DNA from 3 places in the Actinocatenispora thailandica genome. Region 2 is predicted to be linked to each of the others. Evidence: riboswitches for the same ligand, from Rfam matches in the RefSeq annotation. Region 2 holds a riboswitch; each other region holds the start of a gene.
What was found. Region 2 has a riboswitch for cyclic di-AMP ahead of Athai_RS34705 (LysM peptidoglycan-binding domain-containing protein). Riboswitches for the same ligand answer to the same signal wherever they lie in the genome.

Region 1: another riboswitch for cyclic di-AMP. It lies ahead of Athai_RS00095 (C40 family peptidase); the one in region 2 lies ahead of Athai_RS34705 (LysM peptidoglycan-binding domain-containing protein).
Region 3: another riboswitch for cyclic di-AMP. It lies ahead of Athai_RS02025 (C40 family peptidase); the one in region 2 lies ahead of Athai_RS34705 (LysM peptidoglycan-binding domain-containing protein).

The regions. Positions count from the first base shown of each region.
Region 1 is NZ_AP023355.1:17,652-22,782, reverse strand. Features, by position in the region: gene Athai_RS00105 (aminotransferase family protein) at 1-327, opposite strand, end outside; gene Athai_RS00100 (aldo/keto reductase) at 397-1,575, opposite strand; cyclic di-AMP (ydaO/yuaA leader) riboswitch at 2,007-2,178, shown strand; gene Athai_RS00095 (C40 family peptidase) at 2,190-3,188, shown strand; gene Athai_RS00090 (putative bifunctional diguanylate cyclase/phosphodiesterase) at 3,483-5,131, opposite strand, start outside.
Region 2 is NZ_AP023355.1:1,294,940-1,300,070, forward strand. Features, by position in the region: gene Athai_RS05730 (transglycosylase domain-containing protein) at 1-45, shown strand, start outside; gene Athai_RS05735 (cytochrome c oxidase assembly protein) at 156-1,112, shown strand; gene Athai_RS05740 (DinB family protein) at 1,250-1,786, shown strand; gene Athai_RS34705 (LysM peptidoglycan-binding domain-containing protein) at 1,988-2,683, opposite strand; cyclic di-AMP (ydaO/yuaA leader) riboswitch at 2,686-2,844, opposite strand; gene Athai_RS05750 (aromatic acid exporter family protein) at 3,197-4,498, shown strand; gene Athai_RS05755 (FUSC family protein) at 4,381-5,131, shown strand, end outside.
Region 3 is NZ_AP023355.1:435,856-440,986, forward strand. Features, by position in the region: gene Athai_RS02010 (alpha/beta fold hydrolase) at 1-569, shown strand, start outside; gene Athai_RS02015 (hypothetical protein) at 559-867, opposite strand; tRNA gene Athai_RS02020 (tRNA-Arg) at 1,004-1,079, opposite strand; gene Athai_RS02025 (C40 family peptidase) at 1,321-2,289, opposite strand; cyclic di-AMP (ydaO/yuaA leader) riboswitch at 2,320-2,449, opposite strand; gene Athai_RS02030 (metal-sensitive transcriptional regulator) at 2,690-2,977, shown strand; gene Athai_RS02035 (heavy-metal-associated domain-containing protein) at 3,005-3,208, shown strand; gene Athai_RS02040 (heavy metal translocating P-type ATPase) at 3,245-5,131, shown strand, end outside.

The DNA of each region.
Region 1 (5,131 bases), 1.3 Mb from region 2:
CGAGTCCGAACCGCCGGAGGTGAAGAAGACCTTCGCGTTCGGCATCGGCGCGAGCGAGGCGACCCGCTCGGCCGCCTCGATGGTGGTACGCACCGCGATGTCGCCGAACGACGAGTACGCGGCGAGGCTGCGCAGCTGGTCGGCCGCCGCCTCGGCCAGCTCGCGCCGGCCGTGCCCGACGTTGGCGAACCACAGGCCGGCGGTCGCGTCCAGGTAGCGGCGGTCGTTCTCGTCGAACACCCACACGCCCTCGCCGCGGGAGAGCACGAACTCCCCCGCCGACTCGACGTCGCCCATGTCCGCGAACGGATGCCAGAACGCGCCCATCGTCATCCCCCTCGTGCCCGGCGTTGCGGCCGACCGTACCGCGCGACCGGCGCCGTGCTGCGGGACGGGTTACGACGGCTCGGCGAGCAGGTCGCCGCGCGGCTGGTCCACGGTGACCTGGTACGCCCCGCCCTCGACCGGCACCGGGCGTTCCGTCGCCGGCGCCCCGGGCGGATCCGGCGGTACCGGCGCGGTCCCGGGCGCCGCGGCCGGCGGGTCCGGGTCGGCCGGCAACGGTGGCCGGGTCGGGCCGGTACCGGCGCCGGACCGTTCGATCGCCTCGGCGATCTCGTCCAGGTCCTCGGCGTCCAGCGTCTCGGTGGCCGCCGGCAGCCACCCCGCCACCTGGTCGGGCCGGCGGGCGCCGACGATCGCGGCGGTCACCCCGGGCCACGCCAGCGTCCAGGCGACCGCGACGGTGGCGAGGGTACGGCCCCGGCGGTGCGCGACGTCGCCCATCCGGCGGCCCAGGTCGAGGTTGCGGTCCAGCGCGGCGCCGATGAAGTCGCCGTCGCCGCGGCGCCAGTCGTCGGCGGGCAACGCGGCCACCCGTTCCCGGGTGAACGTGCCGGTCAGCAACCCGCACTGCATCGGGCTGGCGGCGAGCACCCCGACCTCGTTCGCGGCGCACCAGTCGAGCAGGCCGTCGGCGGCCTCCCGGTCGATCGCGGAGAACGGCGGCTGCGCCGCGTCCGGCCGGCCCAGCGCGGCGGCGGCGGTCAGCCCGGCGGTGTGCTGGCTGCACAGCCCGATCGCCCGGACCTTGCCCTCGCGGCGCAGGTCGAGCAGCGTCTGCCAGGTCTCGGCGAGCGGCACCCCGGCCGCGCGGGGCCAGTGCAGCTGGTACAGGTCGATGCGCTCGACGCCGAGCCGGCGCAGCGAACCCTCCAGGTCACGCCGCAGGTGCTTCGGCGCACCGGCGGCGCGCGGCGGGCGGGTCCGGTCCGTCTCGTCCCAGCTCAGGCCGCACTTGGTGAACAGGTACGGCCGGTCCGCCTCGGGGTACGGGGCGAGCGCGGCGGCCACGACCTGCTCGGCGTGGCCCAGCCCGTACACCGGTGCGGTGTCGATCCAGTTGACGCCGTGGTCGACGGCGTACCGGATCGCCGCGACCGAGTCGTCGTCGTCCTGCCGCCCCCAGCCGTACGCGTAGCCCGCGCCGCCGAGCGCCCAGGTGCCGAAGCCCACCCGGGTGACGTGCAGGTCGGTACGACCCAGCCGGCGGGTCGGCAGATCGCTGGCGGGCATCGAGTGCCACCTCCTCGCCCCGGACGCCGCCGCGTGCCCCACGTCGCCGCGTCGCCGTCACCCCCTCACCCTGGCGCACCGGGGCGCCTGTCGTACCGGGATTCTGCGGATCGGCAAACGGTTGGTGGTACGGCCATCGCGGAGCGCAGCATCGCCCGGAGTGCTGTGGCGCTTCCCACATGGCGGACCGCGGGCCGGCCGCAGCGGCCGGTGATTTACCTGGTGGTGGCGGTCTCCTGGGCAGCTTCTCGGCCGGCCACTCGTAACGGCACGATAACGGGTTCGTTACCCAAGGTGTCCGCACACGGGAGCACGGCCCACCGCCGACAGGCCGACGAAGCCAAACAGATCACGCAGGGTTGAACGGCACTCGGCGGTATCCGTACTCTTGGGCGGTCCGGTCGGGAGTCTGCCACCAAACCGGTGGCGCCGAACGGGCACCGCCGAGTCGTCACTCGGCGAGCCGGGGATCCAACGGGCGCCGTTCGCGGCGCCCATCCGGGGTGAATCGGCCAGCTCTCGGTGAGAGCCGGCGGTAGGGCGAACTCACTTCTTCCCGCCCGAACCCGTCAGCTAACCCGGTAGGCGGTTGCGGGAGAAGGAGTGAGCTACTGGTGTCAGTAGCGGGGACTGTTGCGCGCCCAACCCGGCGCGCGCTTGCTTTGCTCGCCGCCGCCCTCTGCGCCACCGTCGGCGTCGGCCTGATCGGCCCGACCGCCGCGCACGCGGACCCGTCCGCCTCGCAGCTGGAACACGGCATGGACTCGACCTGGTCCAAGTTGGAGGCCAACGGCGAGAAGCTGAAGCAGAACGAGGACGCGCTCGCGAAGAACGAGAAGAAGTCCCGTGAGCTGAGCAAGCAGATCGCGCCGCTGAAGAAGAAGGTCGACGCGATGTACAAGGAGGTCGGCACCTACGCGGCCGCCGCCTACCGGGGCGGCAACCTGTCCGCCCTCAACTCGATGCTGAAGTACGGCTCGCCCACCACCATGCTCGACCAGATGGCGACGCTGGACCGGATGGCCGCCGACCAGCACGCCAAGGTCGCGAGGTACGAGTCGGCGAAGAAGAAGCTGGACGCCTCGAAGGCGAAGTACGACAAGCTCATCGCGAGCAACAAGGCGCAGGCCAAGAAGCTCTCCGCGGAGAAGAAGAAGCTCAAGTCCGACATGGACACCATGGAGAAGCAGTGGATGAAGACGGCGGCGGCCCGGAAGAACACCGGGACCCAGCTGCCGCAGATGCCGTACATCCCCGGGCCGGGCGGCGTCGCCGTGCGCTACGCGATCAACCACCTCGGCGACCCGTACGTGTGGGCGACGGCGGGGCCGAACACCTTCGACTGCTCCGGCCTGACCTCGGCCTCCTGGGCCGCGGCCGGCGTGCACATGCGGGCGTACACCTACAGCCAGTACGCGGCCTTCCCGCACGTCACCCGCGACCAGTTGCAGCCCGGTGACCTGGTGTTCTACAACGGCGGCGAGCACGTCGCCATCTACATCGGCCGGTACGACGGCACGAGCTACGTGATCCACGCACCGCAGCCCGGTGAGTACGTCAAGGTGTCCACGCTCGACTACCCCGGTTCCTGGTACGGGGCGGTTCGACCCTGACGCCGCGACACACGACTCGGTAGCCACCGAGGAGGGCCGTCCCCGCCACCACGTGGGGGTCGGCCCTCACCCTTTCCACGGCCGGACCAGCGTGTCCGGTGGCCCCGGCGGGCCGCCCTGCTGACCGGCGGCCCTGCTGACCGGCGCATCCCGCGGCCCTCCCGAGCCGGAGGCATCCCGCGGCCGTCCCGGGCCGGCGCATCCCACGGCCGTCCCGGGCCGGGGAATCCTGCGGCCCCCTGGGCCGGAGGCAACCCTCGGCACTCCCGTCCGGGGGTCGGCGGCGTCGTCGGGTCAGCGCTGGCCGTTGCGTTCCGCGACGAGCCGGGCGGTGATCGCCTCCGGGGCACCGGGGCGGGCGAAGTGCCACCCCTGCCCGACGTCGCAGCCGAACTCGCGGAGCCGGCTGGCCTGCCCGACGGTCTCCACGCCCTCGGCGATCACGGTGAGGTCGAGCGCGTGCGCCAACTCCACCAGCGTCTCCACGATGCGTTCGTCCACCGGGTCCGGCCCACCGACACCGTTGTCGGTCGCGTCGGCCATCCCGGACACGAACGAGCCGGCGATCTTGAGCGCGTGCACCGGCAGCCGGCGCAGGTAGGCGAGGTTGGAGTAGCCGGTACCGAAGTCGTCGATGGCGAGCCGGACACCCATGTCGGTCAGCGCGTGCAGGGCCCGCAGCGGCTCCGCGGCCGGCCCCATGATCGCGCTCTCGGTCAGCTCCAGCACGAGCCGGTCGGCCGGCAGGCCGGTACTCGACAGCACCTCGGACACCTCGTCGGTCAGGTGCTTCTCGTGCGCCTGCCGGACCGCGAGGTTGACGCTGACGAAGAAGTCGTCGGCGGCGATCTCCTGCCAGCGCTGCGCCTGCTCGCAGGCCGAGCGCAGCACCCAGCGGCCGAGCGGCACGATCGCCCCGGTCTCCTCGGCCAGGTTGATGAACCGGTCCGGCGGCAGCCAGCCGAGTTCCGGGTGCCGCCAGCGGACCAGCGCCTCCACCCCGCGCAGCCGGTCGTCGGCCAACCCCACGAGCGGCTGGTACTCGACCACGAACTCGCCGTGCTCGACGGCGGCGGGCATCGCGGCGGCGAGCGAGTAGCGGGCCACCTCCCGCGCGTGCCGGTCCGGGTCGAACACCGCGAGCCGATCGGTGCCCTCCGACTTCGCCCAGTACAGGGTGGTGTCGGCGGCCTGCATCAGGTCGGCCGCGGTGAACCGGTCGGCGATCCGGTCTACCACCCCGACGCAGGCGGACACCGACAGTTCGTGCCCGCCGACCCGCAGCGGATCGTGCAGCGCGGCGAGGGCCCGTTCGGCACACCGCACCGGCTCGGAGTCCGGGTCGTCGATGAGGATGACGAACTCGTCCCCGCCGGTCCGGGCGACGAGGCAGCCGGTCTGCCGCAGCGCCAGGTCGAGCCGCTGGGCGACCGCGACGAGCACCCCGTCACCGGTCTCGTGCCCGTACGAGTCGTTGACCGCCTTGAAGCCGTCCAGGTCGAGGTAGCAGAGCCCGACACCGCCGGCGGAGCCGGCCAAGCCAGTGCCGCCGGCGGAGCCGGCCAGCCCAGTACCGCCGGCGGAGCCGGCCAGCCCAGTACCGCCGGCGGAGCCGGCCAAGCCAGTGCCGCCGGCGGAGCCGGCCAGCCCAGTGCCGCCGGCCGACCCGGTACCGCCGTTCCGGCCGGGGTCGCCGGTGCCGCCCTCCTTGCCGGTGAGCATCTCGTCCAGCCGCTTGAGCAGCAGTTCCCGGTTCGCCAGCCCGGTCAGCGGGTCGTGCCAGGCCTGGTACTCCAGCCTCGCCTCCAGCAGCCGCCGCTCGGTGGAGTCCTCGATCATGGCGACCGCGTACTGGTGCCCGGCCGGCGCCTCGATCATGGTCAGCGTGATCCGACCCCAGACCAGCGCGCCGTCCCGGCCGGAGAACCGCCGCTCCAGCTGCA
Region 2 (5,131 bases):
GGGCACCTCTCCAGCGCCGAACACAAGCGCAAACGCCACCACTGACCGCGCCGCCGGGCCGGGTCCGGGACCCGGCCCGGCCGCTGGTCGCACGGCATCCGTGGCGCACCTGCCGGGCGCCGAGCCGTGCGCTCCGCGTACCGTGGAGCCGACGCGTGCAGGGGTGGGTCGTGCCGGGAATGGGTCACATGGGGCCGGTGCTGGCCCCCACCCTGGGCCGGCTGCTCGGGCCGTCGATCGACTGGTTCTTCCTGCTCTGCTGCCTCGCCGCCGCCGGGCTGTACCTGGCCGGCGTGTTGCGGCTGCGCCGGCGCGGCATCCGCTGGCCGGTGTTGCGGACGGTGGCCTGGCTGTCGGGTGTCGTCTCCATCCTGTTCGTCACCTGCACCGGGCTGGGCAGCTACGGGATGGCGCTGTTCTCGGTGCACATGATCCAGCACATGGTGCTGAGCATGTTCTCGCCTATCCTGCTGCTGCTGGCGGCGCCGATCACGCTGGCATTGCGGGCGATCCGGCCGGCCGGGCGCGGCAGGACCGGCCCGCGCGAGGTCATCGTCGCGGTGCTGCGGTCCCGGGTTGCGCGGGTGCTGACCTCGCCGGTGTTCACCCTGCCGCTGTTCATCGCCAGCCTGTACGGGCTGTACTTCACCCCGCTGTTCGACCTGGCGATGGGCAGCTGGCTCGGCCACCACTGGATGCTGGTGCACTTCCTGCTGGTCGGCTGGATCTTCTTCTGGCCGGTGATGGGTGCCGACCCGGCGCCGCACCGCCCGCCGCACATCTTCCGGATGATCGAGCTGTTCCTGGCGATGCCGTTCCACGCGTTCTTCGGTATCGCGGTGATGCAGTCGGCGACGCTGATCACGACGACGTTCGCGCACCCGCCGCTGTTCTGGGGCATCAACGCGCTGTCCGACCAGCACACCGGTGGCGGCATCGCGTGGGCGTTCAGCGAGGCGCCCACGCTGCTGGTGGTGATCGCGCTGTTCGCGCAGTGGATCTCCGACGACGAGCGGCGGGCCCGCCGGGACGACCGCGCCGCGGACCGGGACGGCGACGCCGCGCTCGCCGCGTACAACGCCTACCTGGCCCGCCTCAACCGGCAGACCTGACCGCCCCCACGCCGACGCTGTCGATCATGGCGTTGTCCGGTGGGGAGGGCGTTCCGCGCCGGACCACGCCATGATCAACCCGTTGTGGTGGGTCGTTGCGGACGGAGGTTGTCCTCGTTCGGGGTCAGACTCGCTCCATGAGTCATGACGAGATGGCGTCCGAGCAGGAACTGCTGGTCCGGTTTCTCACCGGCCAGCGCGAGGCGTTCCGGCAGGCGGTGGCCGGGCTGGACGAGAAGCAGGCCCGGTCGGCGCCGTCGGCCAGCGCGCTGAGCCTCGCGGTACTGGTCAAGCACTGCATCGACGGCGAGCGGACGATGATCAACCGGGTCGCCGGTGCGCCGGAAGCCGCCGATCCGGTGGCGAAGTGGCAGGCCGGTTGGCAGCTGACCGACGCAGACACGGTGCCGGCGCTGTTCGCCGAATGGGACGAGGTGGGCCGGCGCACCGAGCAGGTGCTGCTGGCCGAGACGGACCTGGACCGGGTCGTGGACATCCCCGCGAACGTCCGGCAGTGGCTCCCCAACGACACCGCGTACACGGTGCGCTGGCTGGTGCTGCACTCGATCGAGGAGCTGGCCCGGCATGCCGGGCACGCCGACGTGGTCCGGGAGTCGATCGACGGTGCGGTCGGCCACGGGGCCAAGCAGCAGCCCGGTACCGGCTGGGGCTGAGCGACCGACGGCCGGCCATCGCCCGGAACGGACCATGGCCGGCCGAATCGGTGCGGATCGCGGCGGGGGAGTCGCGACCCACGGTGGTACGGGCGGGACCGCACCGTACCGGTGCCGCGCGTCGGGGGGATGACGCGCCGCACCTCCTTCGGAGCTGGTGCGCCGGGCCGGGGGGGGTGGACCCGGCACACCGGGAGAGCACTAGGCCAGTACCAGGACCTGGCCGGGGAAGATCAGGTTCGGGTTGCCCTTGAGCGTCTTGCCGTTGTTGGCGTACAGCTCCTGCCAGCCGCCCTTGACCTTGTGCTTGGCGGCGATGGCCGACAGCGTGTCACCGTGCTTGACGGTGTACTTCGGGCCCTTCTTCTGCGCGTGGGTGGCCGGCAGCTGCGACGACCCGCCGGAGGACGACCCACCGGAGGCGGAGCCGCCGGAGGACGACCCGTCGGTCGAGGAGCCGCCGGTCGAGGAGCCGCCGGTCGAGGAGCCACCGCCGGAGCCGTTGGTGTTGCTGCCGGTGTAGTTGCCGGCATCGCCCGCGTGCGCGCCGCACACCGGCCAGGCGCCGATGCCCTGGCTGGCCTTGACGCGCTCGGCGACGGCGATCTGCTGGGTACGGCTGGCCTGGTCGGCGCGTGTCGCGTACTGGCCGCCGCCGTTGGCGTCCCAGGTGCTCTGGGAGAACTGCAGGCCGCCGTAGTAGCCGTTGCCGGTGTTGATGGCCCAGTTGCCGCCGGACTCGCACTGCGCGATCGCATCCCAGTTGGTGCCGGACGCGCTCGCGGTCTCGGTCAGGCCGAACAGCGGTACCGCGGTGACGGCGCCGGCCGCGACCGCCGTGACGGCGATCTTGCGACCCAGCCTGGCCCGGGGGGAAAGGGCACGGTGCTTCGCCATGGGTTGTCTCCCTCGACGCCTACGAGGTGAGCTGTCGGGTTCGGGCCGAGGGGTACTGGCCCGGCCGCGTGCTGCGGCTTCACCCCGAGGCACCGGCCGCGGAGACCCGCGCGGTGCCGAGGAACCTGGGTCCCCCGCTCCATGCCTGGCAAGTACGTGGAACCACGGTGCCGGCGGCATGGACTCGGCGTACCGGCCGTGGTTGCCCGCGACGGCGGACCGGCTGACCGTAGGTGCCCCGGGTCCGCGGACGCAAAGTCCGGCGGGGGGATCGTGAAGAGGGCCACGTCCAGTCGGTGCGACACCACCCGGGACCGGACGAATCGCACCGCGTAACCGTGCGTTTGCTGTACGAAGCCAGAACACACCGCGCGGCCGTTCGAAAACGCGACACTGCGTGATGGCGCGCGCGCGATGCGCAGTATCGACGGTGCTCGTGAGCGGACCATGACCGCCTTCACTTCCGGCCACGGCGGATCGGTCCCGATCTGGTAGTTCGGCAAGAATGGAACCATGTCGGCCGCCGGATCCTCACTCGCACTGCGCCGCCGGTGGGCCGATCTGATCGCCAGCGGGTACGACCGGCTCGTCGCCTCCGACCCCGGCCTGGCCAGGCTGCGGCTCGCGCTGGGCGTGCTGGTCAGCGTCGCCCTCGCGGTGCTGGTACTCGGCCTCGCCGGCTTCGCGATCACCGGCGTGCTGCTCGGCGCGAGCATCGCGATGGTCACCTCGTCCGGACCGGTGCAGCGCACGGTGCGCCGGCAGGCCGCGGTGATCGGCCTCACCATCGTGCCGGCGGCGGGCGCGCTGACGCTGTCCGCGCTGCTCGGCGGGCACCGGGTGGTCTCGGATCTGGTCTTCCTCGCGGTCATCTTCGTCGCGGTGTACATCCGCCGGATCCCCGACTACGGGTTCCCGCTGGGCTTCCCGGCGTTCATGATGTTCTTCTTCGCCTCGTTCGTCGGCGCCTCGCCGGCCGCACTGCCGATGCTGCTGCTCGCGATCGCGATCGGGCTGGTCTGCGCCGGGCTGATCCGGATCGTCGTGCTGCCGCCGCGTTCGGCGCGCACCTTCCGGCGGGTCCGGCGCGGCTTCCAGGCACGGCTGGCGCAGGTACTCGACAGCGTCGCGGACCTGCTCGCCGACGGCGCCACGCCGAGCCGGCTGGACCGGCTGCGGCGCCGGGTGGACCGGATGCACGAGAGCGCGCTGATGGTCGAGGCCGAGCTGGACACCCCGCTCGCCCCGGACGACGCGGCGCTGCACCAGCGCCGGGTCCTCGGCGCGGAACTCGCCGCGGAGTCGCTGGCGCACGAGGCGCGCCGGGCCATGACCGCGGCCGACCGCCCCGGCGACGCCGACCGGGCCGTCGCACGGGACCGGCTGGCGACGCTCATCGAACTGATCCGGATCGACCGGCAGCGCGGCGGTTCGGGGAGTTCCGGGTACCGGACTGGGTCTGCGACCGCGAGCAGCGAACCGCCGGCGCCGGTCCCGCGGCGCGCGGTCTGCTGTGGGCGATCGCCGAGGTCGGCGCGGCGGTCACCCGCACGGCGAATCACCGGCCGGTCGTCGGCCCGCCGGTGGACGACGACGAGGACGTGCCGGAGCGCACCGACCGCGGCCCGGCCGCCCCGCCGGTACGCGGCCTGGTCGGTCGGATGCTGCCGTCCACCCGGCAGGCGGTGCAGGCCACGGTGGGCTGCGGACTCGCCATCCTCGCCGGTGAGCTGCTGTCCCCGCAGCGGTGGTACTGGGCGGTCATCGCCGCGTTCGTGGTGTTCGCCGGCACCACCTCGGCCGGCCAGACGCTGATGAAGGGGTTCCGCCGGGTCGTCGGCACCCTGGTCGGCATCGTCACCGGTACGGTCGTGGCGCTGCTGGTGGCCGGTGACCTGCCGCTGGTGGTGGGGCTGCTGTTCGTCTGCATCTTCGCCGGCTTCTACCTGGTGGCGATCTCGTACAGCGCGATGACGTTCTTCATCACCGTGATGCTCGGCCTGCTCTACAGCCTGCTCGGTACGTTCACGCCGGGGCTTCTGGTGCTGCGGCTGGAGGAGACCGCAGCGGGCGCGGCGGCCGGCGCGCTCGCCGCGTTGGTGGTGTTGCCCACCAGTACCAAGAGCCTGCTGCGCGACTCGGTGGACGGCCTGCTCGAACGGCTCGCCGGGTTCGTGACGTCCACCGTGGGGCTGCTGGCCGATGGTGAGCTGGTCGACCTGATCGACGCCTCCCGGGACGTGGATGCCGACCTCGACGCGGTACAGACCAGCGCCGAGCCGCTGCTGCACCGGATCAGCCCGCGCCGGGCCCGGCGCAGCGACACCCGGCACCTGGTCCGGGTACTCACCCGGTGCGCCCACCATGCCCGGGGCATCGCCGCCAACGCCGAGGTCGCCGCGCTGCCGGCCGACCGGACGCTGGCCGCCGTGGGCGGCCGGGTCGCCG
Region 3 (5,131 bases), 860 kb from region 2:
GCAGCGGCGGCGCGGTGACCGCACTGGCGCTGGTCGCGACGTACCCGAACGACGTGACCACGCTCGTCGCGCACGAGCCGCCGATGATCCCGGTCTTGCCGGACGCTGCCGCCGCGGCACGGGCCGCCGACGCCTGGCGCTCGGCGTACCGGCAGAGGGGGTTCGGCGCCGGGATGGCCGGATTCATCGCGATGACCTCGTGGCAGGGCGAGTTCACCGACGAGTACTTCGCCCAGCCGGCTCCCGATCCGGCCGCGTTCGGGATGCCCACTGAGGACGACGGCAGCCGGGACGACCCGCTGCTGTCCGACCGGTCGCTGGCGATCACCGAGTACCGGCCGGACGTCGAGGCGCTGACCGCGGCGCCGACCTGGGTGATCATCGCGGTCGGCGAGGAGTCCGCCGGCACCTTCACCGCCCGTACCGCAGCGGCCACCGCGGCGCTGCTCGGCCAGCCGGCCACCGTCTTCCCCAGCCACCACGGCGGCTTCACCGGCGGCGACCACCCCTACGCCGGCCAGCCCGCCGCGTTCGCCCGCCGGCTCCGTGAGGTCCTCGTCACCGGCTGACCGGGCGGGTACCGGGACGAGCGAGGTAGCCGCGAAGGGTGGCCACCGTCTCGGCGAACTCGTCCACGGAGACCACCGCCGCGTTGCCGCGAGGACGCAGCAGCCGCCAGCGATCGTCACGTTGGATCGGCGTCTCGACAGTGCGGCCGTGCGTCGGGACGATCCAGATCGTGTAGCGGGCCGGCGGGCCGAGCAACCGGGTGGGCCTGGCGACCTCGATGCGCTCGATCCGTGAGTGCGGGGGGCCACGCGCACCCAGGTCGACATGGCGTCCAGGGTGCCGGACGCGCGGTGCCACGGGATCGTCCGTACGGCCGGGTCCCGGGACCGGATGCGGTGTCGTACGGAGGCAGCCCGCGGTCGACACGGCGGGATCGACGGCGCCCGGACGGGGCGCGCCCGGCGGCCCGGGTCGGTCATCGAGCGGTGTGACCTGGCGCCCCCGGCAGGATTCGAACCTGCGACACCCGCTTTAGGAGAGCGGTGCTCTATCCCCTGAGCTACGAGGGCAACGACCGGCATCTTCCCTGGTGAGCCAGCCATCTGTCGGGCCCGCCGCGTTTCGAGGCTCCGGCTTGCGCCGGCCGCCCCTTCCGCGCCCCTCGGGCCTACAGCGAGCTTACCGGCTCGGTGCGGTCCGGCTGCAGGGAGATCCCGGAGCTCGGGCCGCGGAGACCGCGACGCCGGTGCCGGAGACGGGGGGATGCTCCGGTACCGGCGTCGCGTGGGGGTGGGGGTAAGGCTTGTGTGATCAGCCGACGCGGCCGTAGCCGTCCGGCGGCATCATGTCGACGCTGGCCTTCTGCACCGGCTCGCCGTAGGTGGGCGCGTGGATGATCTGGTTGCCGCCGATGTAGATCGCGACGTGCTCGTTCCCGCTGTAGAAGACCAGGTCGCCGGGCTCCAGCTGGTTGCGGCTGATCCGGTGGGTCTGGCTGTACTGGGTGTACGAGCTGTGCGCGAGCGAGTAGCCGGCGGCGTTCCAGGCCATCATCGTCAGGCCCGAGCAGTCGAACTCGTTCGGCCCCGCGGAACCCATGTTGTACGGCTTGCCGAGCTGCGCCCACGCGTAGTCGACCGCCTTGCCGGCGCTGCCGGGCAGGTTCGGCGCCGGGCCGTAGTCGACGTTGGTGTTGTAGTTGGTCGGTGAGCCGTAGGCCTGGGTGCGCAGGTCGCGCAGCTTCTGCACGTCCTTGTCGAGCGACTTCTTCTGGTCGGCCAGCTTCTTCTTCGCCTGGGTCTGCTTGCCGATCTCGGTGTCCAGCGCCGCCTTCTGCTTGTCCAGCGCGGCCTTCGCCTTGCTGTACTCGGCGATCTGCTTGCTCTGGCTGCGGGCCAGCTGGTCGAGCAGGGAGAGCGAGTCGAGCAGGGTACTGGCGGAACCGTCGGAGAGGATCGCGTTCACCGCGCCGGGCTTGCCACCCCGGTAGGCGGCGGCGGCCATCTTGCCGACCGTCTGTTCCGCCGCGTCGACCTTCTTCTGCAGTGGCTTGAGCTTCTTGTTGACCGCCTTTTCCTTCTTCTTGCTGGCGGACAGCTGGTCCTGGACCTTGTCGTACTCCTGGACGGCCTTGTCGAACTGCTTCGACTTGGCGTCGATCTGTTTGGTCAGCTCGGCCTCGGACGGCGTCGCGTGCGCTGGGGTTCCGAGCAGCAGCAGCGCGATCGCGGTGAGTGCGGCGAACAGAACCAGGCCGACGGCCCGAAGCGGCCGCGGCATGACAGCGGAGGTAGGCACCGGCAGCCGGCTCCTTCTTCCTCGCACCGCCTGCCGGGTTAGCTGACGGGTTCGGGCGGGGAAGAAGTGCGCCCTACCACGACCCGCGGTCGCGGATTCACCCCAGGGAGGTGGGTCCCCGGCTCGCCGGCAAGCACCAGGGGAGGCGGCTCGCGCGGCAACTCGGCGGTGTCCACCGGTGCCGCCCACGGGCAGGCGGCAGACATCCGGTCAGACGGGGAGTCACATTAGGAGTAACCGTCAGTCGATCGCAAGTCGCCCCCGGCGCGCCACACACATTCGTTTCGGGAAGTGATCCGTTCGCGTCCGACTCGCTGCGCTCCGTGGTTGGATACGGTAGGGGGGTATGGTACTGTCGGGATCGAACGGGGGAGGTGGCCAGATGGCGAGTTACTGGTACAGCGACGACAAACAGGCACTACTGGCCCGACTGCGGCGAGTCGAGGGTCAGATCCGCGGGCTGGAGCGGATGGTCGAGCAGGACACGTACTGCATCGACATCCTCACCCAGATCTCGGCGGCGACCCGAGCACTGCAAGGCGTCGCGCTCGGGCTGCTGGACGGTCACCTGTCACACTGCGTGGCCGAGGCCACGGCAAAGGGTGGCGAAGAGGCCGAAGAGAAGGTCAAGGAGGCCAGCGCGGCAATCGCCCGGCTGGTCCGTTCCTGACCGCACATCATCGTTGTGGAGGCAATCATGGCAACTCAGACATACACCGTCACCGGTATGACCTGCGGCCACTGCGCCAGCGCCGTGAGTTCGGAACTCGGCGCGCTGCCGGGCGTGCAGGCGGTCCGGGTCGACGTGGCGAGCGGCCGGGTCGAGGTCGACACCGATCAGCCGCTGGCCACCGACTCGGTGGCCGCCGCGGTCGACGAGGCCGGCTACCAGCTGGCCTGAGTGCGGCGCCGGGACGGCGCCGGTCGGGGAGGGTAGATGTCTACTGTGGACAGTGACGGATCCGCCACCGAACTGCGGATCGGCGGCATGACCTGCGCGTCCTGCGCGGCCCGGGTGGAACGCAAGCTGAACAAGCTGCCCGGCGTGGCCGCGACCGTCAACTTCGCCACCGAGACCGCGCGGGTGCACCATCCCGCCGGAGTCTCGGTGCAGGATCTGATCGGCACCGTCGAGGCGACCGGCTACACCGCGCAGCCGCCGGAGCCGCCGGTCGAGACCGGCGACGCGCCGGCCCCGGACGAGCGGGACGAGGCCGAACGCTCGCTGCGCACCCGGCTGCTCGGCTCGGCCGTGCTGACCGCGCCGGTGCTGCTGCTCGCGATGGTGCCGCCGCTGCAGTTCAACCACTGGCAGTGGCTCGCGCTGACGCTGGTCTCACCGGTGGTGGTGTGGGGTGCGTGGCCGTTCCACCGCGCCGCGCTGACCAACCTGCGGCACCGCGCCGCCACCATGGACACGCTGGTCTCGCTGGGCGCGACCGTGTCGTACCTGTGGAGCCTGTGGGCGCTGTTCCTCGGTGGTGCCGGCGGTGAGCACCTGCGGATGAGCCTGCACCTGTTCGCCGGCGCGGACACCGGACCCCAGCTGTACCTGGAGGTCGGCGCCGCGCTGACCACCTTCCTGCTGGCCGGGCGGTACTTCGAGGCGCGGGCCAAGCGGCGCGCCGGTTCCGCGCTGCGGGCGCTGCTGTCGTTGGGCGCCAAGGACGTCACGGTGCTCACCGCGGCCGGCCGGGAGCAGACCGTGCCGATCGGACGGTTGGCGGTCGGGGACCGGTTCGTGGTCCGGCCGGGGGAGAAGATCGCCACCGACGGCGTGGTGGAGTCCGGCACCAGCGCGGTGGACGCGTCGATGCTCACCGGCGAGTCGGTGCCGGTCGAGGTCGGTCCCGGCGACGAGGTGGTCGGGGCGACCGTGAACGCCGGCGGCCGGCTCGTCGTCACCGCCCGCCGGGTCGGTGCCGACACCCAGCTGGCGCAGCTCGGCCGGCTGGTCGCCGACGCGCAGAACGGCAAGGCGCAGGTGCAGCGGCTCGCCGACCGGATCTCCGCGGTGTTCGTCCCGGTGGTGTTGGTGGTCGCGCTCGGCACGCTGGTGGCGTGGCTCGCGGCCGGGCAGCCGGCCGCGGCGGCGGTCACCGCCGCGGTGGCCGTGCTGATCGTCGCCTGCCCCTGCGCGCTCGGGCTCGCCACGCCGACCGCGCTGCTGGTCGGTACCGGTCGGGGCGCGCAGCTGGGCATCCTGATCAAGGGGCCGGAGGTGCTGGAGTCGACCCGGCGGATCGACACCGTGGTGCTGGACAAGACCGGTACGGTCACCACCGGCCGGATGACGCACACCGACACGATCGCCGCCGCGGGCGAGTCGGCGGCCGAGATCCTGCGGTACGCGGGTGCCGTCGAGCACGCCAGCGAACACCCGATCGCCCGTGCGGTGGCCACCGCGGCGTCGGCCGCCGGGGAACTACCGGAGGTGCACGACTTCGCCGCCGTGGCCGGTTTCGGTGCACTGGCCACTGTGGACGGTCATCGCGTCGTGGTGGGCCGGCCGGAACTGCTGACCCGCGAGGGCCTGTCGGTACCGGCGGAGCTGACCGAGGCCATCGGCACCGCCGGTGCCACTGGCGCCACCGCGGTACTGGCCGGCTGGGACGGGGTGGCCCGGGGCGTCCTGGTGGTCTCCGACACCGTCGCCGACGGCGCCGCGGAAGCGGTCGCGGCGCTGCGCGAGCTGGGGTTGCGGCCGGTGCTGCTGACCGGCGACCACCAGGCCGCGGCTCGTACCGTCGCGCAGGCGGTGGGCATCGACGAGGTGCACGCCGGGGTGCTGCCGGCCGGCAAGGCGGACGTGGTCGCCGAACTG